2 regions of the Paenibacillus sp. S28 genome follow, and region 1 is predicted to be linked to the other one. Evidence: riboswitches for the same ligand, from Rfam matches in the RefSeq annotation. Region 1 holds a riboswitch; the other holds the start of a gene.
What was found. Region 1 has a riboswitch for FMN ahead of ribD (bifunctional diaminohydroxyphosphoribosylaminopyrimidine deaminase/5-amino-6-(5-phosphoribosylamino)uracil reductase RibD). Riboswitches for the same ligand answer to the same signal wherever they lie in the genome.

Region 1 (3,411 bases):
TCGGCTTCAGGCCGAGCTCTGCGGCTCTTTCCTCGGTAATCGGCATGCAGACCAGTCCGCGTCCTTCCGTGATCATGAAGTTGATGACTTCAGGCGTTGCCTGATCCGCTAAGGCGATAAAATCTCCTTCGTTCTCGCGGTCCTCGTCGTCTACGACGATAACGACCTTGCCTGCCGACAAGTCAGACACCGCATCTTCAATGCGGTCAAACACAAAATCCTCCTCCATGGGTTTCCCTCCTATTCCTGCATGGGCATATTGGCCTGTCTGTCCTCTTGCCTGCCTCATGCAAATCCGTGTTGTGCTAGCAGCTCCAGGCTGATTCCTGAAGGTTCAGGACGCCCATTCCCTTCCCCTGTTCGGTAGTGAAGCAAATGGTCCACATATTTTCCGAGAATGTCGCATTCCAGATTCAGGGCACTTCCAGGCTTTCTGTCTGCCAGACTCGTCTCCGCAAGCGTATGTGGGATAATGGAAACGGTGAATGTTGTGGCGCTCGTCTTGACCACCGTCAAGCTGATGCCGTCCAGGGTAATAGATCCTTGCGGGATGATATAGCGGAGCAGAGCTGTATCTTCCGGCTCCACTTCGATCAACACCGCATTCTGATCCCGGTCCATCGCCCGGATCGTCCCTGTCCCGTCGGCATGTCCCTGCACGATATGTCCGCCGAAGCGGGCGCCCACCTGCATGGCGCGCTCCAAATTCACCCGGCTTCCAGCCCCCAGCGATTTCAAAGTGGAATGGCGGTACGTTTGCGGCATGACGTCCACCGCGAACGAACGGGCTCCAATCTCGACAGCCGTGAGGCAGACGCCATTGACCGAGACGCTGTCCCCGATTTTGAGATCGCCCATAATCCGGGAGGCCTCGATATGGAGGATCATCGCTTCCCCTTTGCTGGAGACGCCCCGCATGACGCCGACCTCTTCAACCAAACCGGTAAACATCGCAACCGCTCCTTTCTGTCCTGTAAAGAAGTATTTCATACGATTCATATCGTTAACCGTGTGCAGCTCATTAAATAGTTAAGTATCGTTTTTCCGGATCATGTCATGCCGGCCAAACCGGCTTTCCGCTGATGCAGACGTTATCCCCGAGCACTTCGGTCTCTACGTCTTCTAGCCGGACGGCGTCCGCCATCTTGTCGGCTCCTCGCAGCGAGAAGTTGACGGGGGCCGCCGTGCCTCCAACGATTTTCGGTGCGAAATAGAGTACGATCCGGTCGATCAGCCGGGCCTCCAGCAAGGCACCGTTCAGCCGACCGCCGCCTTCCACCAGAATCGAGCCGATCTCACGTTTGCCCAGCTCCTGCATCGCCAGGCGAAGATCGACCTGCGGGCCCGATCCGCAGCGGATCGTTTCTACGCCGAACTCCTTAAGGGCATCCGCCTTATCCAGATCGGCGCGTTCCGTCGTCAAAATGACGGTCGGCGCAGCTCCATCCTGAACCACCTTCGACTCAAGCGGAATCCGCAGCAAGGAATCGACGACGATCCGTACAGGATTCAGACCGATGGCGCCCTGCAGCCGGGTAGTCAGCTGCGGATTGTCCGCGATCACTGTATTTACGCCAACCATAATCCCTTGATGGCGGTGGCGGAGCGTATGAACCTGCTCCCGGGCCGCTTCGTTCGTGATCCATTTACTGTCTCCCGATTCGGCTGCGATGCGCCCGTCCAGCGTGCTTGCTGTCTTGACCGTCACATAGGGAAGCCCGGTCGTAATATACTTGATAAACTTTTCGTTCAAGCGGCGGGACCTGTCACCGAGCAGCCCAACTTCCACCTCAATCCCGCTGCGGCGGAGCAGCTCAATTCCTCTGCCCGCCACCTGGGGGTTGGGATCTTCGCAGGCCACGACGACCCGCTTCACCTTCTCGCGTATAAGGCGTTCGCTGCAGGGCGGCGTTTTTCCGTAATGGCTGCAGGGCTCCAGCGTTACATAGACCGTACTCCCTTCCGCACGGTCACCCGCCATATTCAGCGCATGGACTTCCGCATGGGCGGTTCCCCGCTGCAAATGCGTGCCAAGCCCAACCATAGCCCCGTCTTTAACGACGACGCAGCCAACAACCGGATTGATCCCGGTCTGACCCTGTGCCCGCTCCGCCATATCGAGCGCAAGCGCCATATAGAATTCATCGTTGATGATGCCGTCCATTCATCTCCCCCCTTGTTCGTAATCGGGACATCCCCTCAAAGCTAAGTCTCGGCTTCGGGCGCTTTGCAGATACTTCACAAGTTGTAAATTCCATGGTAAATAACCTTACCATGTGCATCTTTAGCTCCGCGCTGTTCAAACCGGTACTCTCCGGGGATGCCCAGGTCTTTGTAAAAAAGCAAAAAGCCCCGGGATGGCTTAAACCATCCTCGGGGCTGTGAGAGACAAGTCTGATACACTCCAATAAGGCTGCAGAATCCCAAAATTCAGGATCAGCCAAATAAGTCATCGGTAGCGTAAAGTCGTCAACAAACAGAAGCCATCCCTCCAGGGACAACCTTCTACTATGTGAAAACAACCACGTACACGTGACATCTTATTGGACAGCTGCACTCCGAACTGAAGTGCACGCTTTCTCTCCTTCTCCCATCCAGACTATACTGTCGGTCCCGGATTTGCACCAGGTCCACCGTACGCTCAGCGTCAAACGAAGCGTCCGGGTCACGGACTGAGACGGGCGCCAGAACTGATCTGCCTGCCGCGTCATCACCGCCGGTAGGGAATTTCACCCTGCCCCGAAGGATATAACCAATATCAATATGCAATTGCCAGATGGAATGGCTGCCTAGTGGGAGCCCCATCTATACTAGGAAATGTTAACACTGCCTCGGCAAAAAATCAATACGCCTCTTTTCCCAGCCCTGAACAAAAAGCCGCTTGTCCCTTTTGGAAACAGGGAAAGCGGCTGATAAATCGTGCGCGACTCGCAGATTAAGCTTCGTATACTTCGACCGTCTTCATCACGTCGCGGCCTTGGAACGCGTCGACGTATTCCATACCCTTCGTCACTTTGCCGAATACGGTATGTTGTCCGTCGAGATGCGGCTGCGGTTGGTAGCAGATATAGAACTGGCTTCCGCCTGTGTTGCGGCCGGCATGTGCCATCGCCAGCGATCCGCGCTCGTGTTTGTTCGGGTTGATCTCGCAGTTGATTGTGTAGCCTGGGCCACCGGTACCGGTGCCGTTCGGGCAACCGCCCTGCGCAACGAATCCCGGAATGACGCGGTGGAACACCAGACCGTTGTAGAAACCGGAGTTTGCCAATTTTTCAAAGTTCGCCACCGTGTTCGGAGCGTCTTTTTCAAACAGATCGAGCAGCACTTCGCCGCCGTTTTCAAGAGTGATTTTTGCTTGCTTGGCCATTATGTCAATGACTCCTTTCATGTCTTTCCTGAGTGTTAACAGAC
Region 2 (3,411 bases), on a different contig from region 1:
TGGATATGGTCGTATGGAACATTAGAAATCGACTGCTTAGAAAAGGATACAATCGCAGGAGCGGTGCAGGCTGCTCCTGCGATTTTCAATTCATGGAAAGAGGGCTGGACGTATGCCACGAAAACAATCTACCCGCTATGCCGCATGGGCCGTAGCCATTTGTGTCGGACTCATCGGATCAGGAAACCCCGCAAACGCTGCGGTTTCAGAAGTACGAACGGCTGGCAGCTCTCCGGTTGCGGCGGCCTCCTCAACTATTGCGGCAAACACCGCCGCGGCGGAAGCACCTTCCTTGTCACTGGGGGTAACCACCAATGGCTCCAAGGTGACGGTCACGGTGACCGGCGAGCAGCTAAAGGACTTGTATGCGTATGAGCTGACGCTCAGCTTTGACCCGGCGAAGCTGGCTTTCCGCACCGCTTCCTCGGGGACATCCGGCTTTTCGGTCGAACCGATTGTCAAAAACAACGAAATCCGTCTGGCCCACACCAAAGTAGGAAAAACAGCCGGAGACAGCGGCAAGCTCCAGCTCGCCGCCATTGAGTTTACGGCGCTGCAGGCGGCTACGTCCCGAGTGGTCGTGGAGAGCGCCAAATTGGTGGATTCCGCTCTCCGCTCATCCGAGATGTCCGTCAAGCCGGAAATCACGGTCCGGCCGGGCAAAGCGGAAGGAACGCCGGGCACTTTCCGGGATATCAGCGGCCATTGGGCGGAGCAGCCAATTCTGAACGCGGTCCAGCAGGGATGGGTCAGCGGATATCCCGACGCCACGTTTCAGCCGGGCAAGGAAGTGACCCGGGCGGAGTTCGCCAGCATGATGATGCGTGCGGTCTCCATGGGTCAGACGGCCGGCTCGCAGGCGCTGGCTTTTTCCGATGCGAAGAAAATTCCGGCCTGGGCACTGTCTTCTGTCCAGGATGCGGTGTCGCACGGCATCATGAACGGTTATGCCGACGGAACGTTTGGGCCAGGCCGGCTCATTACCCGGGCCGAAATGGCGGCGATGACCGTCAGGGCGCTCGGTACCGGAACACCGGGAGGTGCGGGAAGTTTGAGTTTTGCCGACCGCAGTCAAATTCCGGCCTGGGCCAAGCCGTATATCGCATCAGCGGTGGAGAAAGGAATCATGCACGGAAGAGCAGGCAGCCTGTTCGCCCCGAACGCGCACGCAACGCGGGCTGAAGCGGTGGCCGTGATCCTGTCGGTGCTTGAGCAGCGATAAGTGCTGCTGCAAGTCCGTTCAGTGCTTGCTGCAGGCTCATCAATGCCAAATGTCTGTCATTTTAAATGGCTGCTGATATACCGAAAAATGTCCTTTTCCAGCCCCATATCCAAATTATTAATCCATGGAAATAAAAAGCTATTAAAAAACTGAAACACTTTTGGATACATTTATGCTATAATGATGAAAACAATGTAAGTTGCATGAAAAAATAAAAATAAATGAATATGGATCTTCGGGGTAAGGTGAAATTCCTGACCGGCGGTGAGCGTCTCTTCTTGTGGTGAAGACGGCGTCAAGCCCGCGACTCGCAGCCTTAGCAGTAAGGCGGCGACTGACCTGGTGGAAATCCAGGGCCGACGGTAAAGTCCGGATGGGAGAAGATCAAAGAATAGGCGTGTGCGAAATTTTGACATTTCCGCAAGCTTATTTGATCAACCCCCGATGTGTCGATTGATGTCGATCTCGGGGGTTTTCCAATGTTGACTCCGTATTCAGGGATAGGGGAACTGGAGTATGGAAAATGTAAGCAGCAACATCAAGGTCCGGCCCGCGGCAAGCGGGAAGGCCGAACGCAGCAAATCCGGCTTTTGGCTGGTCGTGCTGGGTGCAGCATTGTGGGGAGCGGATCCGCTGTTCCGAATCATTTTGCTCAAAGAACATATGACGGCAACGCAGATCGTGCTCATCGAGCATATTTTGCTGGTGCTGTTCGTCGCACCAATGCTGTGGAAACATCGGAGCGAGTTGAAAGGCCTGAAACTGCGCCATATCGGCGCGCTGCTCTTCCTGTCGTGGGGCGGCTCGGCGATTGCAACCATACTGTTTACGCAGGGTCTGTCTTCCGGGAACTTGAACGCGGTCGTTCTGCTGCAGAAGCTGCAGCCGATCTTCGCCATTCTTATGGCCAAACTGCTGCTGCGTGAGAAGCTTCCGAAGCATTTCACCTGGCTGTTCATCGTGGCGCTGGCCGGAACGTATTTGCTGACCTTCGGCTTCACGTTTCCGTTTGGGCATGTAAATGATTTCGTCAAGGTCGGCAGCTTGTTCTCGCTGGGTGCCGCGGCACTGTGGGGCGGTTCCACAGTCATGGGTCGTCTGATGGTCGGAAAAATGGAGTATGAGACGGTGACTTCGCTGCGTTTCATCCTGGCGCTGCCTTTGCTGATCGGGATTACCATCAATCAGGGAGATCCTTGGCAGGTGCATACCGATGGGGGAACGCTGGCTGCGGTGTCGATCAACATGCTGGGGCAGGCGCTTCTTCCGGGGCTGTTCAGCTTGATGGTGTACTATAAAGGGCTGACGACGACGAAAGCATCGGTCGCCACGCTGGCGGAACTGAGCTTCCCGATGGTGAGCGTGCTGATCAACTGGATCGTATTTCATCAGGCTGTGACGCTGACGCAGGCATTCGGATTTATCCTGATCTGGGCGGCGCTGTTCGCGATTTCCCGCAGGAGCGCGGCTTAAAGCTTACAGGTCAGTTTAGGATTTGAAGACGCAATTTTATATAGGTTTGAAAAGCGGTTCCTGCTGGTGGCAGGGGCCGTTTTTTGTTTGGAAGGGAAGGGCAATCGTGCGAAGGATTTCAGTAACTTTTTTTCAGCACATTTAAAAAATAAATCAGTCATCATTTCCAAGCGATCCCTCATACATTTTACGGAAAGCGCTTGCAGAACGCGTTTTAGCCGCATGAGTCCGTCAGCCCGCTCCGTACTTTTTCGTGAAGGGGTATGCGGTTTCCTCGGAATGAAGAGGTTTGGCTTCTTCGGATCTATGGGGCACGAACCTTTCGATCTGAAGACGTGAAATCTGCATCACGCTTGCATGTATATAAAATGAGCTAAAGGCGAAGTGCTGTCCCTGTCTTTAGTTCAATTTATGTAGATGTGAATTGGAGGAAATGGGGGAGTTTACATGAAGCTGAAAATAGCTTCCAAGCCGCTCATGGCCCTTTTCGTGGCGGCGACCGTGATGATCGCGGGCTGCCAGACCGTGCAGCCGCCTTCCGCAACGGGAACGACAACGCCGCCGGCGCAAGGGGAAAACAAGCCGGCCGATCAGGGAGAAAAAGCAACGGAGCCCGCGACGACCGAGCCCGCGGCGAACCAGCCGGCAACGAGCGGAGACGCCAAAGAAACGCCGAGAAATGAAACCCTCTACATTAACGGAATTCAATGGGGGCC

Region 2: another riboswitch for FMN. It lies ahead of IAE55_RS21675 (DMT family transporter); the one in region 1 lies ahead of ribD (bifunctional diaminohydroxyphosphoribosylaminopyrimidine deaminase/5-amino-6-(5-phosphoribosylamino)uracil reductase RibD).

What each region holds. Positions count from the first base shown of each region.
Region 1 is NZ_JACVTM010000002.1:579,142-582,552, reverse strand. It holds gene IAE55_RS07140 (bifunctional 3,4-dihydroxy-2-butanone-4-phosphate synthase/GTP cyclohydrolase II) at 1-229, opposite strand, end outside; gene IAE55_RS07135 (riboflavin synthase) at 286-951, opposite strand; gene ribD (bifunctional diaminohydroxyphosphoribosylaminopyrimidine deaminase/5-amino-6-(5-phosphoribosylamino)uracil reductase RibD) at 1,055-2,164, opposite strand; FMN riboswitch at 2,579-2,751, opposite strand; gene IAE55_RS07125 (peptidylprolyl isomerase) at 2,936-3,367, opposite strand.
Region 2 is NZ_JACVTM010000009.1:185,905-189,315, reverse strand. It holds gene IAE55_RS21680 (S-layer homology domain-containing protein) at 113-1,222, shown strand; FMN riboswitch at 1,450-1,611, shown strand; gene IAE55_RS21675 (DMT family transporter) at 1,739-2,695, shown strand; gene IAE55_RS21670 (ABC transporter substrate-binding protein) at 3,143-3,411, shown strand, end outside.